DNA from 3 places in the Rhizobium sp. P1_C7 genome. Region 1 is predicted to be linked to each of the others. Evidence: predicted binding sites of a transcription regulator. Region 1 holds the regulator's gene; each other region holds the start of a gene.
What was found. Region 1 encodes LexA, which represses DNA repair genes until DNA is damaged. Its sites were predicted from a motif close to TGTTCNNNNTGTGTTCNG; they were not measured.
Positions count from the first base shown of each region.

Region 2: AC1D2R_RS18720 (ImuA family protein) is a predicted target of LexA. The motif match lies at 3,419-3,436, and genes of this name have one in related genera.
Region 3: uvrA (excinuclease ABC subunit UvrA) is a predicted target of LexA. The motif match lies at 2,158-2,175, and genes of this name have one in related genera.

Region 1 covers NZ_JBFUAL010000002.1:32,883-38,634, forward strand. Annotated here, with positions in the region: gene gltA (citrate synthase) at 1-1,119, opposite strand, end outside; gene AC1D2R_RS03235 (hypothetical protein) at 1,454-1,738, opposite strand; gene AC1D2R_RS03240 (hypothetical protein) at 2,100-2,234, shown strand; gene lexA (transcriptional repressor LexA) at 2,451-3,173, opposite strand; gene AC1D2R_RS03250 (VOC family protein) at 3,374-4,258, shown strand; gene kdsA (3-deoxy-8-phosphooctulonate synthase) at 4,255-5,097, shown strand; gene eno (phosphopyruvate hydratase) at 5,239-5,752, shown strand, end outside.
Region 2 covers NZ_JBFUAL010000011.1:129,863-135,614, reverse strand. Annotated here, with positions in the region: gene AC1D2R_RS18730 (error-prone DNA polymerase) at 1-1,176, opposite strand, end outside; gene AC1D2R_RS18725 (Y-family DNA polymerase) at 1,173-2,684, opposite strand; gene AC1D2R_RS18720 (ImuA family protein) at 2,605-3,357, opposite strand; gene AC1D2R_RS18715 (DUF4334 domain-containing protein) at 3,805-4,338, shown strand; gene AC1D2R_RS18710 (hypothetical protein) at 5,344-5,709, opposite strand.
Region 3 covers NZ_JBFUAL010000002.1:319,635-325,386, reverse strand. Annotated here, with positions in the region: gene uvrA (excinuclease ABC subunit UvrA) at 1-2,035, opposite strand, end outside; gene AC1D2R_RS04655 (single-stranded DNA-binding protein) at 2,288-2,824, shown strand; gene AC1D2R_RS04650 (MarC family protein) at 2,889-3,530, opposite strand; gene gyrA (DNA gyrase subunit A) at 3,756-5,752, shown strand, end outside.

The sequences.
Region 1 (5,752 bases):
AGCCTTCAGGGTGATGCCGGAGTAGAAGTCGATGTTCGGATAGAGCTTCTTCTCGATGAAGTAGGAATCCGTAAGCGCAATGCGCTCCAGTTCCATCGCCACGTCGAGCAGCGGATCGTCCTTGATGCCGAGTTCGCCGAGAACTTCGTGTGTCGTTTTCTGCATGATCTTGGCGCGCGGATCGTAGTTTTTGTAGACGCGGTGACCGAAGCCCATCAGGCGGAACGGATCATTCTTGTCCTTGGCGCGGGCGATATATTCCGGAATACGATCGACCGAGCCGATTTCGGTCAACATGTTGAGTGCTGCTTCGTTAGCGCCGCCGTGAGCCGGACCCCAGAGGCAGGCAATGCCGGCCGCGATGCACGCGAATGGGTTAGCGCCCGAAGAGCCGGCGAGGCGTACGGTGGAGGTCGACGCGTTCTGCTCGTGGTCGGCGTGCAGGATGAAGATACGGTCCATGGCGCGGGCAAGCACCGGATTGACGACATACTCTTCGCATGGAACGGCAAAACACATGCGCAGGAAGTTCGATGCGTAGTCGAGATCGTTTTTCGGATAAACGAAGGGCTGGCCGACATGGTACTTGAAGGCCATTGCAGCGAGCGTCGGCATCTTGGCGATCATGCGCAGGCTGGCAACCATGCGCTGATGCGGATCTGTGATGTCGGTCGAGTCATGATAGAAGGCCGACAGGGCGCCGACACAGCCGCACATGACAGCCATCGGATGCGCATCGCGGCGGAAGCCGGTGAAGAAACGCGACATCTGCTCGTGCACCATTGTGTGGTGCGTAACGCGATAGTCGAAATCCTTTTTCTGTGCAGCGGTCGGCAGTTCGCCATAAAGCAGCAGGTAGCAAACCTCGAGAAAGTCGCCGTGCTCGGCCAGTTGCTCGATCGGATAACCGCGATGGAGCAGGACGCCCTCGTCGCCGTCAATGTACGTGATTTTCGATTCACAAGACGCGGTCGAGGTGAAACCAGGATCATACGTGAAGGAAGCCGTGTTTTTGTAGAGGGCGCCGATATCGATGACGTCAGGGCCAATCGTGCCGCTTTTTACGGCGAGGTCGACCGACTTGTCACCAAGTTTCAGTGTTGCGCTTCGATCCGTCATTATGATCCTCCAAACTGGCGGGTGGCACCATAAAGGCGCCATAGGGTTAAGCGTCGTCAGCGATAGCTATATGATCGCGCGGTTAATGCCAAGTTCTCTTGATGCCATTTTGTGCATTGCAGTATTAACTTTTAAGCAGCGCAGCGATGCCCTTCGCGCATAGCGGAAGCCAATGATTATCCTCGTCTTTTCCGCGTTCCGATTTCTCTTCGGAATTCAATCGATTATTGTTGCGTGAAGCGTCCGAAGCTTGCATTCTGGTTGCGGATGAGGGCGGCGTCCGCGTGCAGGTGTATGCCGGTGTTGCAAACGATTGAAGCGGGTCGACAGCGTCTCAGGCGGCGCACGCGATCTTTATGCGCGCTCTTCCCCATGAAGGCGCCTGTGTCGTAAGGGTACGGTCCCGCGGCAGACGCCAATCGGCATCTCGCTGGACGACAAGAACCGAACGTGCCGCAGATATATTGCCGCCGGCCGCCTCGAGCGGGTCGAGGAATTCGGCCAGGGACGTTACTTCCTGATCTCGCAGGTCCTTCTCGGAGCCGGCGCATTCGTGGTTCACGTTCGAGGCCGCTGTGCCGCGGCTTGGGGTGTGCATCGCAGCTCTGCTGCTGGTCATTCTGGCGGCACGATCCGGCGCATGATCCTCAGGCGACCGCTCTCGCAGGCTTTCTGGTGGCGGTTTATGCGAGTTGCTGAGCGCCTACGGGCTGAAGGCGAACCTGATTGCCGTGCACTCATTTCGTTCGTTGTGTTACCGATGGGGGATGCTCGCCTTGCTGCTGGCGCCGTCCCGGCTCGACGTGCGCTGCCGTGGAAGGTAGCCGGGGTCGGTCTGGACGTGGTCATTGCCATCGCCAAGATGGTGTTGGGATGGGGCGGTACGGTGGACATGGCGCGCCTCCCTGAATGGCGGTTTCCTGCTGACGCGATTTCGCGGTCTCGGCAACCACTAGCCGGCGTGCCGAAAAGGAAGACCGATGGAGAAGCCGCAGCAACAGCAGAAGGCCCGCAGCATGATGCGTCGCGTCGCCAACGCAGCCGAGGATGGTTTTGTCAGCCTGAACATGGCGTGTGGCGATCCACGACAGCGGCTATGTGGTCGCCACGCTTGAAAACGCCGCCTGCCTCGGCCCGCCTGCGACGGAGCCGATATCACAATCACACCGGTTCGTCTCCGCTCAGGATCGATGCTGCTGACGGGCGAAAGCCTGCGTGGTCGGGAGCCTTTGAAATACGCGTATTGACGACCAAGGGACGCCGATCGTCACCGCTGCATATGACCGGCTAGACTTGGCGCAGCGGTCGCTTCGCCGACAGAGCAATTCGGATCAATGATAACGCCGGATAAGGCCGACGAGCTTGCCCTGAACCTTGACGCGGTCCGGCCCGAATATGCGGGTCTCATAGGCGGGGTTCGCAGCTTCGAGCGCGATCGAGGCACCCTTCCGCCGAAAGCGCTTCAGTGTCGCCTCTTCGTCATCGACGAGCGCGACGACGATATCGCCTGGATTTGCGGTGCTGCCGTTGCGGATGATGACAGTGTCGCCGTCGAAGATACCGGCATCGATCATGGAGTCGCCCTTGACCTCCAGCGCGTAGTGTTCGCCGGAACCAAGCATGTCGGCTGGAACCACGATGTCATGGGTGTTGTTCTGGATTGCCGAAATCGGAACGCCGGCTGCGATGCGTCCCATGACAGGGACGGAAGCGGAATTGCCATTGTCGGAATTTGGAGCCGGCTTCGGTCCGGCGGGAGCAACAATCTGCGGCTTTCCGAGGCTGCCTTCGATGACGCTCGGCGAGAAGCCACGTCGCTGTTGAAGGCTCGGATTGTACGCTTCCGGGAGCTTGATCACTTCGAGTGCGCGGGCTCGATTGGGCAACCGGCGAATGAACCCCCGCTCTTCGAGCGCCGTGATCAGCCGGTGGATGCCCGATTTCGACGCCAGGTCGAGCGCATCCTTCATTTCGTCGAAGGAAGGGGGAACGCCGGACTCCTTCATTCGCTCGTGAATGAACAAAAGAAGTTCCTGTTGCTTGCGTGTGAGCATGGAAGTCAACCCCAGAGTCGTGAAACAAAGCCAGAACAGACACTATATGTTCCATATGTGTTCCGCAAGTGCCTAAATTTTCGTGAAACTTGGCCCGTATTTGTTGCGTTTTGCACTTCATTCGACCTATGCCGCTCACACCTCTTGCATTGTCACGAGAGCCAGCGCACACATTTGCGAATTTCGGAAGAGGATTTGCCATGAGTGAAGTCCATCCGCTCGACCATGTTGTCCTGCCTGTCGCCAATGTCGGTTTGGCGAGGGAACGCCTTGGCAAACTCGGCTTCACCGTGGCGGCCGATGCGCGGCACCCGTTTGGAACCGAAAACGCCTGCATTTTCTTCGCCGACAAAACATACCTCGAGCCGCTCGCCGTTGCGAGCGCGGAGGCCTATGAGGCGTCGATCAAGAGGGGTAACGTATTCACGGCGCGCGATCGCGCCTTTCGTTTCCGTTGCGGCGAGAACGGCCTCTCGGCGGTTGTTCTGGCGACGACGGATGCCGATCGCGACCACGCGCGTTTCCATGCCGACAGGATAAGCGGCGGCGACATGCTACAGTTTGAGCGTCCGATGAAGATGCCCGATGGTTACGAGACCACCGCGGCTTTCAGGCTCGCCTTTGCTGCGGACCTTCGTGCACCCGATTTTTTTATCTTCACCTGCCAGCGTATCAATGCGCTTCCCGCAGACCGCAAGACACTGGAAACGCATGCGAATGGGGTGATCGGGATCACCGAGATCGTGCTCGCCGCGCCGGACCCGAAGGCGTTCGGTCTGTTCCTGCGCTTTTCCTCTGCGGCGCCGTTGGTCCGGGACGAAGCGTTCGGTATCAGCCTTGCCACGCCAAATGTTCGGATCAGCATTCTTTCGCCGGATGGACTGAATGCCTATTTTGATCTTGCCGCGCCCGGCACCGATCGTGGCCTGCGCGGCGTCGCCATCGTGTTCAAGGTCGGCGATCTTGCCGTGACAGAAGCGCATTTGGCTGCTAACGGGATCACCTACACCCGCAAGAACAATCGAGTTCTGGTGAAGGCTGCGTCCGGGCAGGGCGCGCTCTTTGCCTTCGAGGAGAAACGATGAGCCAGACAAACTCCGAAGTCGCAATCGGCGAGGGTGCCGGCGCGGTTGTGTTTTCAAATAGCGGCAAGCTGTCGCTGATTGCCGGCCCCTGCCAGATGGAGAGCCGCGATCACGCGTTCATGATCGCCGGCGTCCTCAAGGAGCTGTGTGACAAGCTTGGCATCGGGCTCGTCTACAAATCCTCCTTCGACAAGGCGAACCGCACTTCGCTTTCGGCACAACGCGGCATCGGCCTGGAGACGGCGCTTGAAGTCTTCGCCGATCTCAAGAAGGAATACGGCTTTCCCGTTCTGACCGACATCCACACGGAAGAGCAGTGCACCGAAGTGTCGACCGTTGTCGATATTCTACAGATACCAGCTTTCCTCAGTCGCCAGACGGATCTTTTGGTCGCTGCCGCCAGGACCGGCCGCGCGATCAACGTCAAGAAAGGCCAGTTTCTGGCGCCATGGGATATGAAGAACGTACTCAACAAGCTGAATTCGACGGGCAATCCGAACATTCTGCTGTGCGAACGCGGCGCCTCCTTCGGCTACAACACGCTGGTCTCCGACATGCGTTCGCTGCCGATCATGGCGGCCATGGGCGCACCGGTGATTTTCGATGCGACCCATTCGGTCCAGCAGCCCGGCGGGCAGGGCGGCTCAAGCGGCGGCCAGCGAGAGTTCGTCGAAACGCTGGCTCGCGCGGCCGTTGCCGTCGGCGTTGCCGGCGTGTTCGTCGAGACGCATGAAGATCCTGACAACGCCCCTTCGGACGGTCCGAATATGGTGTTTCTCAAGGACATGCCGCGACTTCTTGAAAAGCTCCTGGCCTTCGACGCGATCGCCAAGAACTGACGTTCAAAAGACTGACATGATCATATAATAGGCCTCGCACGACGATCGTCATTGAGGACGCGCAAACCGCCATTGTATTTTGCGCATCTTCGGCTAATACGAATTTCAAACGATTTATCCACCCTTGAGCAGGAAGAGCCGATGACCGCAATTACCGATATTATCGCCCGCGAAATTCTCGACAGCCGTGGCAACCCCACCGTCGAAGTCGATGTCTATCTTGAAGATGGCAGCATGGGCCGTGCGGCTGTTCCGTCGGGCGCTTCGACAGGCGCGCACGAAGCCGTCGAAGTTCGCGATGGCGGCAAGCGCTACCTAGGCAAGGGGGTCGAAAAGGCAGTCGAGGCAGTCAACACAGAAATCTTCGACGCAATCGGCGGCATCGATGCCGAAAACCAGATCCAGATCGACAATCTGATGATCGAGCTGGACGGAACTGCGAACAAGTCGCGCCTCGGCGCAAACGCAATCCTCGGCGTTTCGCTCGCCGTCGCAAAGGCTGCGGCCGAAGCCTCCGGCCTGCCGCTCTACCGCTACGTCGGCGGCGCCAGCGCCCACCTGCTGCCGGTTCCGATGATGAACATCATCAACGGCGGCGCGCATGCCGACAACCCGATCGATTTCCAGGAATTCATGATCCTCCCGGTTGGCGCCG
Region 2 (5,752 bases), on a different contig from region 1:
GGTCTTGTAGATCCATTGGATCACCTCTTCCCGTCGCTCATGTTCGAAATCGACATCAATGTCCGGCGGCTCGTCGCGTTCCTGCGAGACGAAACGTTCGAAGAGGAGATCGTTGGCCGACGGGTCGATGCTCGTGACGCCGAGAATATAACAGACCGCCGAGTTCGCCGCCGACCCCCTGCCCTGACAAAGGATTCCCTGCGACCGCGCGAAGCGGACGATGGAGAACACCGTCAGGAAATACGGTGCATACTTCATGGCCTTGATGAGATCGAGCTCGTGCCGGACGGTCTTCAGCACATCCGGAGGCAGCCCTTCTGGATACCTGTTCGGGATGCATTCCCTGACATAATGCTCAAGAGATTCCTGCGCGCTCTTTCCGGGGATGATTGCCTCCTCCGGATACTGATAGGTCAGTTCCTCGAGCGAAAACCTGCAGCGATCGACGATCTCCATCGTCCTCGCCAAAGCTTCCCGATAGCGCGGGAACAGACGCTCCATCTCCTCCGGGGGTTTCAGATATCGGTCGGCGTGGCGCTCTCGCCGAAAGCCGACGTCGTCGATGGTCGTGTGCTCCCGAATGCAGGTGACGACGTCCTGGAGCTGGCGGCGTCCGGGTTCGTGAAACAGGACGTCGTTGGTGACGACGGTTCGCATCTTGTGCTTGACTGCAAGGTTCGACAACTCGTGGAGCCGCATCTGGTCGTTCGGGCGACGCCGCAGCGACAGGGCGACGTATGCGCGGTCGCCGAAGATGTCGGCGAGCTTGCGGAGCTGGACGGCGCAAGCTTCGTCGGGAAGATCGGGGACGAGGACTGCAATCAGCCCCTCGGCATAGAGCGCTGCGTCGTCCAGCGACAGGATGCAGTTACCCTTCCCGCCCCGGCCCTTGCCGAGCGTCAACAGCCGTGTGAGCCGGGAGTATGCGGCACGGTCCGTGGGATAGACCAGGATGGACATCCCATCTGTTAGATCGAGACGGCAGCCGACAACCAGCCGGACGCCCGTGGCGCGGGACGCTTCCAAAGCGCGGACGATCCCCGCAAGCGAGTTGCGGTCGACGACGCCGATCGCCTCTATGCCGAGTTCCTTGGCCGTAGCGAACAGCTCGTCCGCCGAGCTGGCACCACGCAGGAACGAAAAGTGGGTGGTGGTCTGGAGCTCCGCGTATCTCATGCGAATATCCCATGCATGAACCATTTGTGAGAACCGGTCGCGGTGTCGACGCCGTCGCCGGAGCGGAAGAGCCAGAAGCGTTCGCCTGTGTCGTCTTCCACCACGAAGTAGTCCCGGACCGCTTCGAGTTCGGAGCTGCGCACCCACCACTCGCCGAACACGCGTTCGGGACCGTCGGCACATTTCACGCGACGCCGCTTGCCACGCCAGGTGAAGGCAACCGGGGGATGGTCGGGCATCAACGCCATGACTTCAACGGGGTCGGGTCGGTCGAGCAGCCGGACCGGCCGCTTCCATTCGTGGGTCCACGTTTCTGCGACGTCTTCCGCGGATGCGGCGATGCGCTGGACGCTGCGTTCGGGAACGTCTGACGCCACAGGGGCGATGCGGTAGACGCGCTGGCCCCTGTTGCCGAAAATATCGATAAGGGGCGTGATGTCTTCGCTTTCGTCTTCGACAAGCGAGGACGTCCTCTGCGTCTCTTCCAACGGCTGCGACATGACGGCGACGAGCGACAACTTCTCGATGCCGAAGCCGGGTTCGATCTTCTCGGTCCGGTCCCTGAAGAGCTTCGTCAGCCAGGCGACGTCCCGCGCAGGCTTTGCGGTTCCCGCCCTGATGGCCTGCCGGGTACCGTCGACCTTCTCGACGATGAGGTCGGTACGGCGGACGCCAAGGCCTTTGCGCTGGAGCTCATGGACGAGCTCGACGACCAGCCTGCCGACATACTTGTTGATAGTCTCCGCCGCGCCGWTGGGCTCGGCGAACGACCGGTTGACTTCGATCAATTCAGGACTGCGGATTGGGTCGATAGGCTCGGAGACCCGCCCGAAGATCTGGTCGAGGCGTCGTCCGACCTCAGGGCCGAAACGCAGCGTCAGCGGCGCGCGGGCAGTATTCGCGAGCTCGCCGATGCTCTGGAAGCCTAGCGTGCGCAGGTCGCCTACGATCTTGGGAGGCAACCGCAGCAGAGCGATAGGAAGCCGCTCGACGGCCCGGACGGTTTCACTCCTGGGGACGATCACGGTCTCGCGCGTAATCGCACGGGCGCAGGCGCTCGCTGCGCCCCATGTATCGGCGATGGCGACACGTGCGGTGAGACCCTTCGAGCGGAAGCGGTTGGCGATGCCCGTCAGCATCGGCCCCTCGCCCCCCTGGAGATGGTCCGCACCCTCGGTGTCCATGACAATACCATCCTCGCCGTCGGCAGCGACCAACGGTGAGTACTGCGTAAGCGCCCACAGTGTTATGCGCTCCAACGCCTCGGCGTCCGCAGTCGGATCAGCATCGATCATCAGAAGGCCTTGGAAGAGCGCCTGTGCCTTCGCGGCCGCGATCCCTACGCGGACGCCCGCCTTCTTCGCCGCGGCGTCTGCGGCCGACACCCAGCGCTTGGAACCGCTCTTCGAAATCACAGCGATCGCCTGTTCAGCCGGTATCGCGGGATCGGCCCGTCTGATCCTGTCCGTTGCCAGATCGGGAAGATATATAGATACGACCCTTGTCATCACATGCTCCTACGCAAAACTCAGCACACTCGCCCGCACGCGACCGCATCAACTCCAGAAGCCACCGCGCCCGGCCTACACCGGGAACAGGAAGCTCCTCGCTCGGAAGGACACTTACCCTCCATCGCGTCATCGACGCTGTCGGCTGACCGAAGTCATTCGCCTCGGTCTGTCTGCGCCAACGCCGGACCACTATGCCCATCGTTCCGGTTTTCTCGGCGGCCAACTGCAGGCGGCGGGAAGCCGTCATCGGCAGCCGGACGAGCTCGCCAACCACCGCACCCAGGCCGCCATAGCCGAGCGCCTCCTCCATGCTCGCCAAGACGTCCTCCTCCTTGTCGGCTTCGACGAAGATCACGCGGTTGGGATGGAGGCCTGCCTGCGCCAGCGCCGGGAAGAACAGATCCGGACGCGTCAGACACCAGACAACCTTGCCCTTCGTGCGGGCGGCTATTCCAGCGACGAACAGGGCGGCAGCGGCGCCATCGACGGTTCCCGATCCACCTCCGGCGAACTCGTGGAGCGCGCCATGGGAGAGACCGCCGCCGGGAAGGACGCTGTCGATCTCCCGTACGCCGAACGGCAAACAGCTCTTCCGCTTGGCGACGCCGCCTTCCAGGGTCGCGATGCGTTCGCGTAGATCGGCTAAGGCTAGCTCGCGGGCAGCCGACATCGGTCACGAATCCTTCCGAAATCGCGTTGAACACTACGAGATCATGTCGTTGAAACTTTGCTGTTCCCTTTTTGTTCCTTATCGCTCTCGGCGTCAAGATGGCGCGAAAACAGGAATCCATTCCTGAGAATTAGTGAATCGAAAGATTAGCAAGATGAATCAATTCGGTAGCCAAGAACGCCAAGCCGACGTCACTCGTTGAAAAAATTTTTGGCCTCGGCAACCTTGCTATGAATTTTACCCCCGCCGTGTGTTCCGGAGAACCCATTGGCACGACCGCCCGACAACGGCGGCGGCCACACTTTGAAAGATGTCCGCCTGGAGATTATCGAAGTAGGATGCCGGCTGTGCGATCGAAAGGGAAGTTTTGACCGTGCGGCGCCTGTGAAGCTGCATGGAGCAGGGCTGAGCTTCTCTGGACTTCGGCGTGCCGAGAGGAAACATAGCTTGGGGATCGATCTGCAGAGAGCGCGAACAAAGTGGTTCCGGTCGTTGGCCCCAGTGCCTCCTGAGGAGACGGTCGGCCTGTGGCGCGGCACCGGCATACCCGCCGGACATCCGCTCGACGGCGTGCTGGAGAACCTACAGTGGTTCGGGAAGCGCATCTATCCTGATCTCAGTGCCGACGCCCTCTTGTTCCAATGGCCTCCGGGTCAGCTCGTTCCCATAGAGCCTGTATTCTTTCCCATCAGGCTGGCGATTCGCCTCGCCCCGGTCGGGCGCACTTTCACCCTGCGGAAGTCATTTTCGTATCTCCATAAGGCATTCCGCGCCCAAGATACGACGGCCAGCGTGAACCTATTCGGGGTGGACGGCGAGGAGACTGCGGCGATGGTCTACGACCGGCAGCCGATCGTCGACTACTTCCGGCGGATCGATGACGACCAAATCGCGGGGATGATGTGTGTAGACGGCGATGAGCGGCGGTATTTCTTCCGGCTTCAGAAGGTCTTCGATCCTGAACAGGCAGACCGCATTTGAAGACAGGAGCTTCTTCTTCGAGACGCCGCAGACCGCCTTCACTTGGTCGACCGAAGGCGGCGTCGCACCGCTGGTCACCCGTCCAAACGACAAGGGCGCTCCATGACATCATGTCGGAGCGCCCATGGTCGAGGACAGCGACGTTTGCGGCGGAGGCCGTCCCCCGACATGGCTACGACATCGGATTCGTTTCGCTGACGCAAGCCCCGTTGGTAGAACTGCTGCAAGTCGAGAATGCTTTCTACCCCTTTGTTCACCGGCCATCCACAGCTTCTGCACAGGATATCCCCAAGCGAAAGCCTTGTGATCTCAACATTACTTGCCGCCGTCGCCTTCCAGGGGACAGAAGGTAAGCGATAATTTTGCGACACAGGCGAGTTCATTCCACCACCCCGATGTCGTTTCCATTCCTGGGGGAGTATTGTTGGGTACCTTCTTGAGCCGTGGCGGCGGACGCTCGAAGGGAGCGGCGGCCGGTGGACTTTGCTGGCTGCCGCTCGGTCGGCCATGGAATGAGTTCCCCTGCGAAATCCACGCTCTCCCCGACGACAGCTATTCGTTGCACTGACTGGGCCGACTGTATGAAAAATGCTGCAGCAGGTCGCCCAGGACTGTCCACTGGGAACGGCTTCGGGATGAAGCTTTGCCAGCAAATCTCTACCCGTTCTCTGCTCGTTCCCTATAGTCCATCCAAGTGGTCGCCTTTGAGTTGCCGGCCAAATCTATTTGGGAAACTTCAACCGCATCTCGTGGGCGAGTTCGAACCCCAGCTAGCGTAGACGCCCTGCCCGGCATCGGAAGAATGCAGCACGACGCTAGTGCAGCCGAGAGCCTGCAGGTGGTCGACCGCCATCGAAACGAGCTTCGTAGAGATAGCTTGTTTCCGGTAGCCGGATGGACCCCCACAGAAGTATCAGAACTCTGCCTTCAGCGCGGTCGGATATGGCATCATGTGAAGCTGGCAGGATACCGATGCCGCGGGAAAGTCGCCTAATTCCACGGGCGTTACCTTTGCTGGAGCCGCCGGCGTTCGCCTTTTGTTGCGATCTTTGCAGTACCCCGCGTACTCAGACGAAGTTGTCCGACGATCTGAGCGAATACGATGGCAGCAGCGACGACCGCCGCAATACGGCTCCAGGGATCGTTCTCCACCTTCGCCAAGGGGACGTCGACCGGCTCTTCAAGGCCGAGGAAAACCCTCTCCCGAAGATCGGCGACTTCCTTGCGAAGCCAAGCGACTTCGTGCTGGGCAGCCTCGAGATCATCCTCCTCCGGGGTGTCGCCAGCCTCGTCGAGAAGCGGTTCTTGGATCTCCTGTAGAACCGAAGCGAGTTCCTTTCCCTTGAGGCCTTTGGCACGAAAATCACTCATCACCTTCTCCTCAATGCCTTGTTCGTGGCGTGGCGGTCGCAGC
Region 3 (5,752 bases), 290 kb from region 1:
ACTTGTAGAGCGTCTCGATCAGGAAAGTGGACTTGCCGCCACCTGAAACGCCAGTCACGGCAGTGAAGACCCCGAGCGGGATGGACGCGGTGACGTTTTTCAGGTTGTTGCCTCGGGCTCCGACCACCTTGATCTCTTTATTCTTCTTGGGCTTGCGCCGCTCGTCGGGAACCGGAACGCCGAGCTCGCCCGAGAGATATTTGCCGGTCAACGACTGCGGATTTGCCATGATGTCCTGTGGCGTACCGTGGGCGATCACTTGACCGCCATGGATGCCGGCCGCCGGGCCGATATCGACCACGTCGTCGGCCGTCAGGATCGCATCCTCGTCATGCTCGACAACGATGACAGTGTTGCCGATATCGCGTAGGTGCTTCAGCGTGTCGAGCAGCCGGGCATTGTCCCGCTGGTGCAAGCCGATCGAAGGCTCGTCGAGGACGTACAAGACGCCGGTCAGACCCGATCCAATCTGAGAGGCGAGGCGAATACGCTGGCTTTCGCCGCCCGACAGAGTGCCCGAATTGCGCGAGAGGCTGAGATAATCCAGGCCGACGTCGTTGAGGAAGCGCAAGCGTTCACGGATTTCCTTCAGAATACGCACGGCAATTTCGTTCTGCTTGGCCGTGAAGCTCTGCGGCAGCGTTTCGAACCAGTCACGCGCGACGCGGATCGACATCTGAGTGACCTGGCCGATATGCAGCGTATTGATCTTCACAGCCAAGGCTTCGGGCTTCAAGCGGAAGCCATTGCAGGCCGGGCAGGGTGCCGCCGACATGTAGCGTTCAATCTCCTCGCGAGCCCAGGCGGAGTCCGTCTCCTTCCAGCGGCGCTCGAGATTGGTAATGATGCCTTCGAAGTTCTTATGCGTCGTGTAGGAGCGCGCGCCGTCGGCGTAGTGAAACTCGATCTTCTCGTCCGTGCCGTTGAGAATGACATCCCGCGCGTTCTCGGAAAGATCGCTCCAGCGTGCTCCGAGCTTGAAGCCACAGTGCTTGCCGAGGGCTTCGAGTGTCTGATTGTAGTAGGGCGACGACGATTTGGCCCATGGCGCGATCGCGCCGTCGCGGAGCGTGCGCTCGGTTTCCGGCACGATCAGGTTCGCATCGATCTTTTGCTGCGCGCCAAGACCGTCGCAGGTCGGGCAGGCGCCGGCCGGGTTGTTGAACGAGAAGAGCCGCGGTTCGATTTCAGGTATGGTGAAGCCTGAGACCGGGCAGGCGAACTTTTCCGAGAACAGCACGCGCTCGTGGGTTTCGTTCAGCGACTTGTTGGCGGAGCCGCCGGCTGCGGTTTCCTCTGGTGGCAGCGGCTTGTCTGCGAATTCGGCAACGGCGAGGCCGTCGGCGAGCTTCAGCGACGTCTCAAGGCTGTCGGCGAGGCGCGCCGAGACGTCGGAACGCACGACGATGCGGTCGACCACGACATCGATGTCATGCTTGTACTTCTTGTCGAGGGTTGGGGCATCGGCGATTTCGTAGAACTGGCCGTCCACCTTGACGCGCTGGAAGCCCTTTTTCATGAGCTCCGCAAGTTCCTTCTTGTACTCGCCTTTGCGGCCGCGCACGAGCGGAGCAAGTATGTAGAGGCGTGTGCCTTCGCCGAAATCGAGGATGCGGTCTACCATCTGGCTGACCGTCTGGCTCTCGATCGGCAGGCCGGTTGCCGGCGAATAGGGAACGCCGACGCGCGCGAAAAGCAGCCGCATGTAGTCGTAGATTTCGGTCACGGTGCCGACCGTAGAGCGCGGATTGCGCGAGGTCGTCTTCTGCTCGATGGAAATTGCCGGCGACAACCCGTCGATCTGGTCGACGTCGGGCTTCTGCATCATCTCCAGGAATTGACGAGCATAGGCCGAAAGACTCTCGACGTAGCGGCGTTGTCCCTCCGCGTAGATGGTGTCGAAAGCAAGCGAGGACTTGCCCGAACCGGATAGCCCCGTCATGACGATCAGCTTGTTGCGCGGCAGATCTAGGTCAATGCCCTTCAGATTGTGCTCACGCGCGCCGCGGATGGAAATCGTCTTCAATTCGCTCATCGTCTTCTGCTTCTGTGCTGGAACAAGCCCCTTATTTAGTGATGCCGGCGGGCGAGTCGAGGCTGAATGTCCATAATGGGTGCAAGGTTTTCGATTCGGTTGACAGGATCATAGGGATAAACTAGAACAAAGAAAGAACAAAATTCCTTGTGGATGAACGTGGCATGGATGCCCAATGCGCGTCCTCAATGGTTTAAGGTGCACCGATTGTTTCAAGCATCGCCGGGCAGGGCGGCAGGTAGGGTGAGAAGTATGGCGGGTAGCGTAAACAAGGTCATTTTGATCGGAAACGTGGGTGCAGACCCCGAAATTCGTCGTACGCAGGACGGTCGGCCGATCGCCAATCTGCGTATTGCGACGTCTGAAACCTGGCGCGACCGAAATTCTGGCGAGCGTCGCGAAAAGACCGAGTGGCACACCGTAGTCGTCTTCAACGAAGGACTCTGCAAGGTCGTCGAGCAGTATGTGAAGAAGGGCGCCAAGCTTTATATCGAAGGGGCGTTGCAGACCCGCAAGTGGCAGGACCAGCAGGGCCAGGACCGCTATTCGACGGAAGTCGTGCTGCAGGGCTTCGGCTCCACGCTGACGATGCTTGATGGTCGTGGCGAGGGCGGCGGTGCAAGCTCCGGTTCTGGCTTCGGCGGCGGTCGTAGTGGCGGCAACGATTTCGGTGGTGGCGACGATTATGGCGCTCCGTCGCAGTCGTCCGGGCGCAGCGGTGGCGGCAGTGGCACTGGCGGTGGTGGCGGAAACTTCTCGCGTGATCTCGACGACGATATTCCGTTCTGATCGAATGATCTACCGGAACCTTTTTGGCGGCGCACCATGGGTGCGCCGTTTTGATTTGGGGGTGTCAGCCAGCTGGTACCGTGTTCATCACGGACTTGACGCCATCGACCACGAACTGGGTCGCAAGCGCCGCCAGGATGACACCAAGCAGGCGCGTCAGGATAGCCCGGCCGGTGACACCGAGAAAGCGGTCGACCCGGTCTGCAATGAGCAGCGCGAGGAACAGCAGCAGCAGGCTCGCGGCGATGACGATGATCAGTTGCGCGCGTTCAAGTGAGCCCTGCATCGAGCCCGATATCAGGATGGTCGCAGAAATCGCACCAGGGCCGGATATCAGCGGGATCGCCAGCGGAAAGACAGAGATATTGTGGATGTGATCGACGGTGATTGCGGTCGTGCTCGTCTTCTCCTTGCGGTCCTGCCGCTTCTCGAACACCATCTCGAAGGCGATCCAGAAGAGCAGCAGACCGCCGGCGATACGGAAGGCGCCGATCGAGATGCCGAGTACACCGAGGACGCTCGCACCGAAAAGGGCGAAGATGGCAAGAATGATGAAAGCGATGATCGTGCCGCGCATGGCGACCTGCTTTCGCTGGCCGCGGCTCATGCCGACCGTCAGCCCGAGAAATATCGGCGCCAGACCCGGCGGATCGATGGTGACGAGCAACGTCGTGAAGGCGTTAATGAGTTGGTCGGCGCTTGCCATCGTCTCTCCATGAGCCCATATAGCGGCTCGGTATGGGGCGATTGTGATGCCGGGAAATCAGTTTGGCAAATAGCTTTGCTCGGATAGCGTGAATGCCGCTCCAAAAGGCTTGATTTGCCTTCTTTTGACTGCAAAAGCCTGTTCAAAACCCTTGCCAAAATTGGCGTATTAACAGCCTTTCCGCTATAAATCTTCAAGTGATTCTAGAAGAGATCGTGATCCGTTTTGACTGAGCAAACACCCCCCGGCGGCGGGAAGCTCCCGCCAGGCATTGAGCCCATCTCCATTATGGAGGAAATGCAGCGGTCGTATCTCGATTACGCGATGAGCGTCATCGTCAGTCGCGCGCTTCCTGATGTGCGCGACGGCCTGAAGCCCGTGCATCGGCGTATTCTCTACGGCATGTCCGAGCTCGGCATCGACTGGAACAAAAAATACGTCAAGTGCGCCCGCGTTACCGGTGACGTGATGGGTAAATTCCATCCGCACGGCAACTCGGCGATTTACGATGCCCTGGCACGTATGGCGCAGGATTGGTCCCTTCGCCTGCCGCTGATCGACGGTCAGGGCAATTTCGGCTCTGTCGACGGCGATCCGCCCGCGGCTGAACGTTACACCGAATGCCGTCTCGAAAAGGCCGCGCATTCTCTGCTCGACGATCTCGACAAGGAAACGGTCGATTTTCGCGACAACTATGACGGCACGCTCTCCGAGCCTGTCGTCGTTCCCGCGAAATTCCCGAATCTTCTGGTCAACGGAGCGGGCGGTATCGCCGTCGGCATGGCGACGAACATTCCGCCGCATAATCTGTCCGAAGTCATCGATGGCTGCATCGCACTGATCGAAAATCCCGCGATCGAGCTGCCTGACATCATGCAGATCATTCCGGGGCCCGACTTCCCGACTGGCGCCAAGATCCTTGGCCGCGCCGGCATCCGTTCGGCCTATGAGACCGGCCGTGGTTCGGTCATCATGCGCGGCGTTGCCACCATCGAGCCGATGCGCGGCGATCGCGAACAGATCATCATCACCGAGATTCCATTTCAGGTGAACAAGTCGACGATGATCGAGAAGATGGCCGAGCTCGTGCGCGACAAGCGCATCGAGGGCATCTCGGACCTCCGCGACGAATCCGACCGGCAGGGTTATCGCGTCGTCGTCGAGCTGAAGCGCGATGCCAATGCGGAAGTCATCCTCAACCAGCTCTACCGCTACACGCCGCTGCAGACATCCTTCGGCTGCAACATGGTGGCGCTGAACGGCGGCAAGCCGGAGCAGCTGACGTTGCTCGACATGCTGCATGCTTTCGTCTCCTTCCGCGAGGAAGTCGTTAGCCGCCGAACAAAATTCCTGCTGCGCAAGGCACGTGAGCGCGCCCACGTGTTAGTCGGCCTGGCGATTGCCGTCGCCAACATCGACGAGGTCATCCGCGTGATCCGGCAGGCACCGGATCCGCAGACGGCGCGCGAGCAACTGATGACACGCCGCTGGCCTGCGTCCGACGTCGAAAGCTTGATCCGCCTGATTGATGACCCCCGTCATCGCATCAACGAGGACATGACCTACAACCTCTCGGAAGAGCAGGCGCGGGCTATCCTCGAACTGCGCCTCGCTCGCTTGACGGCGCTCGGTCGCGACGAAATCGGCGACGAACTCAACAAGATCGGTGAAGAGATCAAGGACTACCTCGACATTCTTTCTTCGCGGCTGCGCATCCAGACAATTGTGAAGGACGAACTGACGGCGGTTCGCGACGAATTCGGCACGCCGCGTCGGACAGAGATCCTCGACGGCGGTCTTGAGATGGACGATGAAGACCTCATCGCCCGAGAGGACATGGTCGTTACCGTTTCCCATCTCGGCTATATCAAGCGCGTGCCTCTGACGACCTATCGCGCGCAGCGCCGCGGCGGCAAGGGCCGCTCCGGCATGACGACGAGAGATGAAGATTTTGTTAGTCAGCTGTTCGTCTTGAACACGCATACGCCGGTTCTGTTCTTCTCGTCACGTGGTATCGTTTACAAGGAGAAGGTCTACCGGCTTCCGATCGGCACGCCGACGTCGCGTGGTAAAGCGCTGATCAACATGCTGCCACTGGAACCCGGCGAACGAATCACGACGATCCTGCCGCTGCCTGAGGACGAAGACAGCTGGGATACGCTCGACGTCATGTTCTCGACGACGCGCGGCACGGTTCGCCGTAACAAGCTTTCCGACTTCGT